One region of the Micromonospora sp. WMMA1949 genome, then DNA from elsewhere that is predicted to be linked to it. Evidence: riboswitches for the same ligand, from Rfam matches in the RefSeq annotation. Region 1 holds a riboswitch; each other region holds the start of a gene.

Region 1 (3,265 bases):
TGCCGCATGGTCATCTCGTTCAGCGCGGCCCGCGCCCGGCCCGGCGAGACACTGCCCCGCTTGACCTGTTCCAGCAGGTCCCGCACCTGGGCCAGCTCCTGGCGCAGGTGGTCGTGCACGTCCACTAGGTGCTGCCCGGCGGCCTGTCCCCGGGCCGGGTAGGCGTGTCCGGCCGGCGGCTGCGGGGCGCTCGGGCGGGTGGACTCGTCCCACGGGCGGCGCGCGCTCAGGCGTACCCCCGGGTCGGGGGTGGGGGTGACGCCGAGCGTGCTCGGGAGGCCGGCGGCGGTCTGCTCGTCGGACGCCGCGCGGGTGCCGCCGGTGGGCGCGGCGCGCTCGGCCGCGACCAGCTCCCGGACCGCGGGCGCCACCTCCTGGCCGAAGATCTGGATCGCGCGCGGCTCGTCGCTGCCGAGGATGAACGTGGTGATGCCGTGCTCCAGCGTGAGCCCGGCCAGCTCCTCCACCCACTGCTCCGGTGGCCCGGCCAGGAAACCGGCCGACGAGCGGGCGAACGTGCCGGTCACGTTGAGCATGCGGCGGATCGCAGCCGGGTCGCGTCCGGCGGCCGCCGCGCCCTCGTCGACCAGCGCGTTGAGGGCGGGCAGCTCGTCGGGGCCCTTCGGCAGGTACGACAGCGACGGCAGCCAGCCGTCCGCGGCGCGGCCGACCAGGCGCAGCATGCGCGGCTTGTACGCGCCGACCCAGATGCCCACCGGGTGCGCGGGCGCCGGGCCACGCTTGGCGCCGACCACTCGGTAGTGCTCGCCGTCGACCCGGATCATGCCGCGACTGCCGGTGTCCCAGACCTCGCGGATCACCCGGATCGCCTCGTCGAGGGCCTCGACGGCCGCACCGGGGGACAGGCGCCGCCCGCCCGCCGCCTCGATCGCGTCCCAGAACGCGCCCGCGCCGAGCCCGAGCTCGACCCGGCCGCCGGTGAGCAGGTCCAGGCTGGCGACGCTGCGGGCCAGCACCACCGGCTGGCGCAACGGCAGGTTGAGGACGTTTCCGGCCAGACGGACGCGTTCGGTGGCGGCGCCCACGTAGGACATCAGCGTCCAGGTGTCCAGGAAGCCGGGCTGGTACGGGTGGTCCTGGAACGTGACCAGGTCCAGCCCGACCTGCTCGCAGAGGCGGGCGAGCGCCACCACCTGGTCGGGCTGCCCGGCGGCGGGGGTGATGAAGCCGCCGAAGGTCAGCTCGTGTCCGTGATCGGTCATCGGTCCCGCCTCCCGTGATCTTGTCCAGCCCTGCCACGGTAGCGCCACAGGTGGTAGTCCGGCCGGGTGAAGAGCATCACAAGAAGTGGACTATTGTCGCAAATCGCTCCTAGCGTCGGTTTCGTCCGCAGACGCGGACACCGCAGGCCGGAAACGCCAAATCCCGCCGCCGGCCCCGGTAACCGAACCTCGCGCGGGAGCGGGGGAACCACACGTTCCACGGTGCACCGTCACCTCGGGGTGAAGCCGCCACCGGCGGCCGGGCTCCTCGGCCCGAACCCGACAGCTCACCTCGTCGGCGTGGAGGAATCCACATGGCAACTGAATACTCGACCCGGGGTCGTCGTACCGCTCTCGCAGCGATGACGGCCGGCGTCGCCGTCGGCGCCGCGACCCTGTTCGGCCCGGCCGCTCCGGCCAGCGCGGGCGTCAACTGGGACGCGGTTGCGCGCTGCGAATCCGGCGGCAACTGGAAGATCAACACCGGTAACGGCTACTACGGCGGGCTCCAGTTCTCCCGCGCCACCTGGAACGGCTACGGCGGCAAGAAGTACGCCGCCCGCGCCGACCTGGCCAGCCGCTCCGAGCAGATCGCCGTCGCCGAGAAGGTGTTGCGCGGTCAGGGCATCGGCGCGTGGCCGGTCTGCGGCAAGAAGGGCGGCTCGGCGAGCGCGGCGACCCGGTCCGAGCGGGCCACCCCGAAGGCGGCGCCGAAGAAGGCGGCCGCGAAGAAGGCGGCCCCGAAACGGGCGACCACGCGCAAGGCCGCACCGGAACGCGCCGCGAGGCCGGAACGCGCCGCGACGACGGTGGCGCCGCAACCTGCGCCAGGCGCCGAGACGTACGTGGTGCGGCGCGGGGACACGCTGTCGGAGATCGCCGTGGCGCAGCGCGTCAACGGCGGCTGGCGTGCCCTGCACGAGCGCAACCGGGCCGTGGTCGGCGACGACCCCGGCCTGATCTTCCCCGGTCAGCGGCTGCGCCTGCGCTGACCGGCTCCGGACGCCCGGCCGGTTCGCCCGGCCGGGCGTTCGCCAGCCCGCGACACGCCGCGCCGCCGGTGTCCGGCCTGCTCGCGGCGCCGGGACGCCGACCGTGACGGCCGCTGACCGCGATTCGTCGGAGCCGGTTGCTAGGGTCACGATGATCGGCTCAGACGTGAAGAAAGCGCGGAAATGACCAACGACCCGTTCTCGGCTGCCGCGAGCATCGACGAGCTGCTGACCCGCACGCAGCAGGCTCTCACGGCGATGCGCTCCCGGGCCTCGGCGCACGCCGACGGCGAGCCGGGCGACCTGCTGCGCGCCGAGGGCACGGCAGCCGGCGGCCGGGTCCGCGCGGTCGCCGTCCAGGGTGGCAGGCTGGATTCGGTGACGGTCGACCCGGAGCTGGCCGGCGAGCCCCTGGACGTCCTCTGCGGACATCTCGTCGCCGCCGCCAACGCCGCCCTGTCCGAGCTGGACGCCCAGGTCAGCGCGTCGGCGCGGGCCGACGCCGACGCGCTCGCCGCCCGGCTCGGCAGCATGGGTGACCAGGCGGAGCTGTTCGGCCGCGCGATGCACGAGGCCGCCGCCCGGATCCACCGCGACCGCGGCACCGCGTCCCGGGCCGGGCGCCCGGCCTGACCCCGGCCGCACGCGCCCCGGGCGCGGCGAGGCGCAGCACCGGCCCGGCACGTAGCCCCGGCCTGGGACGACGAGGCGGCCGGCCGCCGGGAGGACGACGACCGGCCGCGCTACGCCACGGTCAGCTCAGGGTGACCGCGGTGTCGTCGACGACGAAGGACGTCTGCAACGAGCTGTCCTCCACGCCGCTGAACGAGATGGTCGCCGTGGTGCCCGCGAGCGACGAGACGTCGAAGGACCGCTGCACGTAGCCGGTGGCCTTGTTCAGGTTGGAGTAGGTCGCCAGCGTGGTGCTGCCGGCCTTGACGGTGAGCTTGTCGTACGCGGTGCTGGTGGTCGACTCCGCGCTGTCGATGTGCAGCCAGAAGCTCAACGTCGCCCGGCATCCGGCCGGGATCGTCACCGACTGGCTCAACG
Region 2 (3,265 bases), 3.0 Mb from region 1:
CCGGGCTCGGCGCAGTCCGCAGGATCACCGACGAGGAACCGCGCGACGGGCACGGCTGCGCCGGCGGCCGGGGCGTCGGGACGCCGGGCGGCTGCTGGTTGCAGCCGGTGAACGTCGGCCGGTTGGTGGCGAAGTCCGGGTCGATGGTGACCAGGCCGGTACGGGGCGTGCCGGTGTTGCGGAACGGCGCCTTCATCAGGTCGAAGTAGTGCGACCAGTCCCAGTACGGTCCCGGGTCCCAGTGCATGCCGCCCACGTTGGCGGCGGTGATGCCGGGCACGTTGTCGTGGCCGATGATGTGCTGCCGGTCCATCGGGATGCCGAACTTCAGCGCCAGGTGACGCACCAGCTTGGCGGAGGTGCGGTACATCGCCTCGGTGTACCAGGTGCCCTGACCGGCGAAGCCCTCGTGCTCCAGGCCGATGGACTTGGCGTTGACGTACCAGTTGCCGGCGTGCCAGCCGACGTCCTTGGTCTTGATGTGCTGGGCGATGTAGCCGTCCACCGAGCGCAGCGTGTAGTGCCAGCCCAGGTAGTCGGCGCGCTTGACCAGGTCGACGCTCGGGCCGAAGTAGCCCTCGGTGTCGTGGATGACGATGTACTCGATCTTCTGCTGCTTCGGCCGGTCGGCCAGGTCGTGGTTGCCGTAGTCACCCGGGTCGTCGCTGAGTTGCTCGTAGGGCGCCGGAATCCACTCGCAGGCGAGCCGGACCGGGCACTCCAGTCCGTCCGGCCGTTCGGCGTTGCGCAGGCCGAGACGCGCCAGCCGGGAGCGGTCCGGCGTCGCGGCGGTGGCGGCGAGCGTCACCCGCTGGCCGTCGTCCGTGGTCCGGCTCGCGCCCTGGCCGAGCTGGTCGTACACCTCGTCGGCGAAGGCCGCCGCGGCGTCGGAGGTGTCCGCGCCGGAGTACCGGGCCACCGCGCCGTACCAGGCCGCCGGGTCGGTGCCGGCACCGACCGGCCCACCCAGAGCCTTCTGGTACGACGCCAGCAGCGCCGCGCCACCGCGGATGTTCGCGGCCGGGTCGGTCCGCAGCGTGCGCGCGTCGAGCCCGGTGAGCGCGGCTGCCGCGTCGAGCGTCTGGAGCGAGGCGTTCGGCAGCGGGGTCTCCCGCTTCGGCGCGGCCGCGGTGGCCGGGTCGAGCTTCAGTGGGCGGGCGTCGTCGCCGCGCGGGTCCTCGTCCTCGTCGACGTGGGCGCTGCCCGGTGTGGCGAGGATGTGGGCGGCGTCGGTCAGGTGCATCGGGCCGTAGCCGCCGCTGGTGCTCGGCTGCCCCGGGTGGGTGTCCCAGCGGGATTCCAGATAGGAGACACCGAGCAGCACGTTCTGCGGTACGCCGTACTCGGCCGCGGCGGCGGCGTATTGTTGTTGCCTGTCGCTCGCGGGCGCGGACGTGTCCGGCGCGGCTGTCACCGGGCCGGTCGTCGCCAGCGCGGTGGCTGTCGCCACGGCGGCGGCGAGCAGTATCCGTCTGCCCGACGGCGGGGCGGAGAGGAGCATCGAACCTCCTGGACAGGGATGGGGGTCACTGCGTCTCCACCCTCACTCCGTACACCCGCAGGGGTCAATACCTTTCCACTGAGTAATCAGCTTTGAAAGAAAACTTCACCTCTGCCCGGGATGCGGCCCGTCATCGCGTACGGAGTGTCACCGCGCTGGAAGTTGCGGATCGATAACGGTGGTCCCTACTCTGGTGAATCGTCGGCCGCACGTCTCACCGTCCAACCCGGTCGGTGACGGTCCGACACCGCCGAGTCGCCCACGGGCGAGCCGGGGAACCAGGTACCTGGGGTGAATCCGCAGCGATGCGGTAGGGCGGCTCCCTTCCCGCCCGAATCCGTCAGCTAACCCGGTAGGCGGTACGGAAGAAGGAGTACGGACGCCCGGTGGCACTCCATGCCCCGCGGCCGTCGTCGAACCGGTCCACCGACCGGTCCAGCGTCGCGCCGCGTTCCCGCTGGTCCCGCTTCACCACCGCCCTCGCCGCGCTGGTCGGCACCGCCGTCGTTCTGACCGGCGGCGCGACTGCGGCACACGCCGAACCCTCGGTCGCCGAGATCGAGGCCCAGATCGACCGCGACTGGAACAAGCTCGAACCGGTCATCGAACAGGTGAACGCCGTACGCGAGCAGCTCGCCGCGCGGCGCAAGCAGGCCGACGCCCTCGGCCGGCAGATCGCACCCCTCCAGGCCCGGGTGGACGCCGCCCTCGGCCAGGTCGGCGGGCTCGCCGCCGACGCCTACAAGGGCGACAACCTCTCCACCGTCAACGCGCTGCTGGGCAGCCGCTCACCGGGTGACCTGGTGAACGGCCTGGAACTGCTCGACCGCTTCGCGCACCGCCAGCACGAGCAGGTGCGCTCCGTCGCCGCGCTGCGCGACGAACTGGCGGCGAAGAAGAAGCCGCTGGACGAGATGATCGCCGGGCTGGCCCGTACCGAGGCCCAGCTCGCGGCGAAGAAGAAGCAGATCGACGCCGAGATCGCCCGGCTGCAGAAGCTGCGGCTCAAGGTGTACGGCAAGGGCGGCGGCGGTCCGCTGCGCCCGGCGCCCTGCCCGGCCGGCTACCCCGGTGGCGCGGCCGGAGCGGCGGTCAAGTTCGCCTGCGCCCAGATCGGCAAGATCTACGTCTGGGGCGCGGCCGGGCCCGACCACTTCGACTGCTCCGGCTTGACCATGGCAGCCTGGGCCAAGGGCGGCGTCTCGCTGCCGCACAACGCACGCCAGCAGCACGGGATGACAAAGCGGATCAGCCGCGCCGAGCTGCGCGCCGGTGACCTCGTCTTCTACTACAGCGACCTGCACCACGTGGCGATGTACGTGGGTGACGGCTGGGTGGTGCACGCCTCCCAGTCCGGCAAGCCCATCACGATGAAGCGCGTCGACGACGGCGACATCAACAGCTTCGGCCGCGTGTAAGGAAGGGCCCCCTCTTAACGCCTCCGGTAGAGGAGGGGGCCCTTATTAACAACTTCGGGCGCCGTCAGCGCGTCGGCCAGGTACGCCAGTTCTGCCAGGACCGGCTCGGCGTCGGTCCGCGCTGCCCCTGGTAACGCGAGCCGTAGACGGCCGAACCGTACGGGTGCTCGGCCGGCGAGGAGAGCCGGAAGATGCAGAGCTGGCCGATCTTCATGCCCGGCCAGAGCGTGATCGGCAGGTTCGCCACGTTCGACAGCTCCAGCGTGACGTGGCCGGAGAAGCCCGGGTCGATGAAGCCGGCGGTCGAGTGCGTCAGCAGCCCCAGCCGCCCCAGGCTCGACTTGCC
Region 3 (3,265 bases), 1.4 Mb from region 1:
GTGCAGCGGGCCCGGCCCAAGCGCGATCCGTACCAGCTCGCCGGTGGCGTGCGCGAGCTGAGCACGTACGCCGACCGGCAGCGTGCCGCCCGCGCGGCGGCGCGGGAGCGTCCGGCCGACTACCGCGACTACGCGCACGTGGTGGTCGACGAGTCGCAGGACGTCTCGCCGATGCAGTGGCGGATGATCGGCCGGCGCGGCCGGCTGGCGTCCTGGACGGTGGTCGGTGACCCGGCGCAGACGGCCTGGACGGGCGATCCGCAGGAGCTGGACCGTGCCCGCGACCAGGCGCTGGGGCGGCGCAAGCGGCACCGCTACGAGTTGACCACCAACTACCGCAACTCGGCGGAGATCTTCGCGGTGGCGGCGGCGGAGATCCGCCGCCTTTACCCGGATCTGCCGCTGCCCGACGCGGTGCGGTCCACGGGCGTGCCGCCGGTGGAGCGTACGGTGCCCGCCGCCGACCTGCCGGCGGCCACGGTCGAGGCGGCCGAGGCGCTGCTCGCGCAGGTGGAGGGCACCGTCGGTGTGATCACGCCGGTGCCCCGCCGGGACGAGGTGGCCGGCTGGCTGGGCGCGCTCGGCACGGGCCGCCTCCAGGTGGTGACCAGCCTCCAGGCCAAGGGCATGGAGTACGACGGCGTGGTGCTGGTGGCGCCGAGCGAGATCCGGGCCGACCCGGGCTCGGGCGTACGCACGCTCTACGTCGCGCTGTCCCGCGCCACCCAGCGCCTCACCACGCTCGATCCGGTGGGGTGAGTGGCCGCGTCGGCGCCACCCACAGTTCACTTGCATACATAGCGATGTGAACATACATTGAGCCTGGCCGGTACGGGGCAGGGAAGGTGTTGGCGTGGGCGCAGGTCATGACCACAGCGGCGCGGTGGCCAACGCGGCACACCGCCACCGGGGCCGCCTCTGGGCCGCCTTCGCGCTGCTCGCCGCCCTCATGGTGGTCGAGGCGGTGGCCGCCTTCACGACCGGATCGCTCGCGCTGCTCTCCGACGCCGGGCACATGTTCACCGACGTCCTCGGCATCGGCATGGCGCTCGCCGCGATCTCCGCCACCCGCCGCGCCGGCACCGACCCGCAGCGCACGTTCGGGCTCTACCGGCTGGAGGTGCTCGCCGCCCTCGCCAACGCCGTACTGCTCGGCGCCGTCGCGGTCTACGTCCTCATCGAGGCGGTACGCCGGTTCGGCGAGCCGCCGGAGGTGCTGGCCGGCCCGATGCTCGTGGTGGCGGTGCTCGGCCTGCTCGCCAACATCGTCGCGTTCGCACTGCTGCGCGCCGGGTCGAAGGAGAGCATCAACCTGCGCGGGGCGTACCTGGAGGTGCTCGGCGACCTGCTCGGCTCGCTCGGCGTGATCGCCGCCGCGTTGATCATCACGGTCACCGACTGGTGGTGGGCCGACCCGCTCGTCGCCGTCGGCATCGGCGTGTTCATCCTGCCGCGCACCTGGCGGCTCGGCCGGGCCGCGGTCCGCATCCTGGTGCAGGCCGCGCCGGAACACCTCCAGGTCACCGCCGTGCACGACCGGCTGGCCGCCGTGCCGGGTGTGGCCGAGGTGCACGACCTGCACGTCTGGACGCTCACCTCGGGCATGGAGGTGGCCTCGGCGCACCTGACCACCGACCCGGGCGTGGACCCGGCCGGGGTGCTGGCCGCCGCCCGGGCCGCCCTGCACGAGGACTTCTCCATCGATCACGCCACGTTGCAGGTCGAGCCCGGAGCGTCAGCCGGAGTGTGCGGAAAGACCGAGTGGTGATTAGGACAGACTTAAATCACTGTGACTGCTGTAGTCTTATGCCGGTTTTGCCCCGCCTAGTGGCATTGCTCGACGGAGCCGTGCCCGGGCAGCGCCGGTAGTCTCGGTCGCGGCCGCACCCGCGGGCGCCACCGGCCCCGGTGGGGCGGCCGTCGCCTAATCGTCCGCAGGGGCGAGCCGGGGAACCACGTACGTGGGGTGCATCCGCGTCAGCGGTAGGGATCTTCCGTCCCGAACCCGTCAGCTAACCCGGTCGGCGTTGACGGAAGGACGTGTGAATGCCCCCAGTGGCACCTGTACGACGGACGGCCGCCCGGTTGGCGGCCCTGCTCGTCGCGACGCTGGCCCTCGGCGTCGCGACCGTTCCGGTCTCCCCCGCCTCCGCGGCGCCGGCGACCGGCCTGCTCGCCGCCGCACCCGGCGGCGACGACGAGGGCGGCACGCCGGAACTGCGCGCCCAGCTCGACGCGGCCAGCAAGGGCTGGCTGGAGGCGAAAGCCGCGCTGAACCGGTCGGTGACCCGCCAGAAGCAACTGAACGACCAGCTCAAGACCGTCGGCGCCGAGCTGGCCGTCCGCGACGCCAAGGTCGGCGAGATCGCCGCGGTGGCGTACCGCAACGGCCGCCTGGGCACCGCCGGGGCGCTGCTCGGCAGCAGCAGCCCGGAGGGCTTCATGGACCGGGCCGCAGCGCTGGAGCAGGTCGCCGCGCACGAGGACCGTACGCTGCGCGACCTGATCACCACCCGGGACGAGGCCACCCGCACCCGTGCCCAGCTCGACGGGGAGATCCGCGAGCAGCGCAAGCAGGTCGCGGTGATGGGCAAGCGCAAGGAGCAGGCCGAGCGCGCCCTGGAGGTCGCCAACGACCGCGCCTCGCGCAGCAGCACCAGCGGCGGCGGCAGCGTCCAGGGCACCTCCAACAAGAACGCGAAGCCGGCGCCGCGCAACTCGGACGGCTCCTGGCCGTCGGAGTCGTGCAGCGTCAACGACCCGACCCCGGCGAACGGTTGCATCACCCCGCGCACACTGCACGCGCTGCAACAGGCAAAGGCGGCGGGCTTCACCCGGTACGTCTCGTGCCACCGGCCCAGCGGCTCGGGTGAGCACCCGAAGGGGCGGGCCTGCGACTTCGCCGCGCAGAAGAACGGCTTCGGCGGCGTGGCCAGCGGCGGTGACCGGACGTACGGCAACAACCTCGCCGCGTACTTCGTGCGCAACGCCGACCCGCTCGCCGTGCTCTACGTGATCTGGTTCAAGCAGATCTGGCTGCCCAGCAGCGGGTGGAAGTCGTACAGCGGCGGCAACGGCGACCCGTCCAGCGACCACACCAACCACGTGCACCTGTCGGTGTACTGAGCGCGCCCGGAAGGGGCGGCCGGATCAGGCCGGCCGCCCCTCCAGGGTCGCCCCGAGACGCGCCGCCAGGCCCAGGTGAGCCGCCCGGGCCTGGCGGAACGCGTACCCGAACAGCGGTGCCGGTGCGGTGAGCGTGATC

What was found. Region 1 has a riboswitch for cyclic di-AMP ahead of O7607_RS25985 (LysM peptidoglycan-binding domain-containing protein). Riboswitches for the same ligand answer to the same signal wherever they lie in the genome.
Region 2: linked by a shared signal. The riboswitch ahead of O7607_RS12115 (C40 family peptidase) and the one ahead of O7607_RS25985 (LysM peptidoglycan-binding domain-containing protein) in region 1 are both predicted to bind cyclic di-AMP.
Region 3: linked by a shared signal. The riboswitch ahead of O7607_RS19890 (coiled-coil domain-containing protein) and the one ahead of O7607_RS25985 (LysM peptidoglycan-binding domain-containing protein) in region 1 are both predicted to bind cyclic di-AMP.

Annotation. Positions count from the first base shown of each region.
Region 1 is NZ_JAPZBG010000001.1:5,572,061-5,575,325, forward strand. It holds gene O7607_RS25980 (LLM class flavin-dependent oxidoreductase) at 1-1,223, opposite strand, end outside; cyclic di-AMP (ydaO/yuaA leader) riboswitch at 1,394-1,539, shown strand; gene O7607_RS25985 (LysM peptidoglycan-binding domain-containing protein) at 1,538-2,215, shown strand; gene O7607_RS25990 (YbaB/EbfC family nucleoid-associated protein) at 2,399-2,848, shown strand; gene O7607_RS25995 (M4 family metallopeptidase) at 2,970-3,265, opposite strand, start outside.
Region 2 is NZ_JAPZBG010000001.1:2,563,062-2,566,326, reverse strand. It holds gene O7607_RS12120 (N-acetylmuramoyl-L-alanine amidase) at 1-1,501, opposite strand, end outside; cyclic di-AMP (ydaO/yuaA leader) riboswitch at 1,740-1,874, shown strand; gene O7607_RS12115 (C40 family peptidase) at 1,888-2,919, shown strand; gene dcd (dCTP deaminase) at 2,984-3,265, opposite strand, start outside.
Region 3 is NZ_JAPZBG010000001.1:4,195,377-4,198,641, reverse strand. It holds gene O7607_RS19900 (HelD family protein) at 1-759, shown strand, start outside; gene O7607_RS19895 (cation diffusion facilitator family transporter) at 854-1,768, shown strand; cyclic di-AMP (ydaO/yuaA leader) riboswitch at 1,912-2,042, shown strand; gene O7607_RS19890 (coiled-coil domain-containing protein) at 2,047-3,126, shown strand; gene O7607_RS19885 (SRPBCC family protein) at 3,151-3,265, opposite strand, start outside.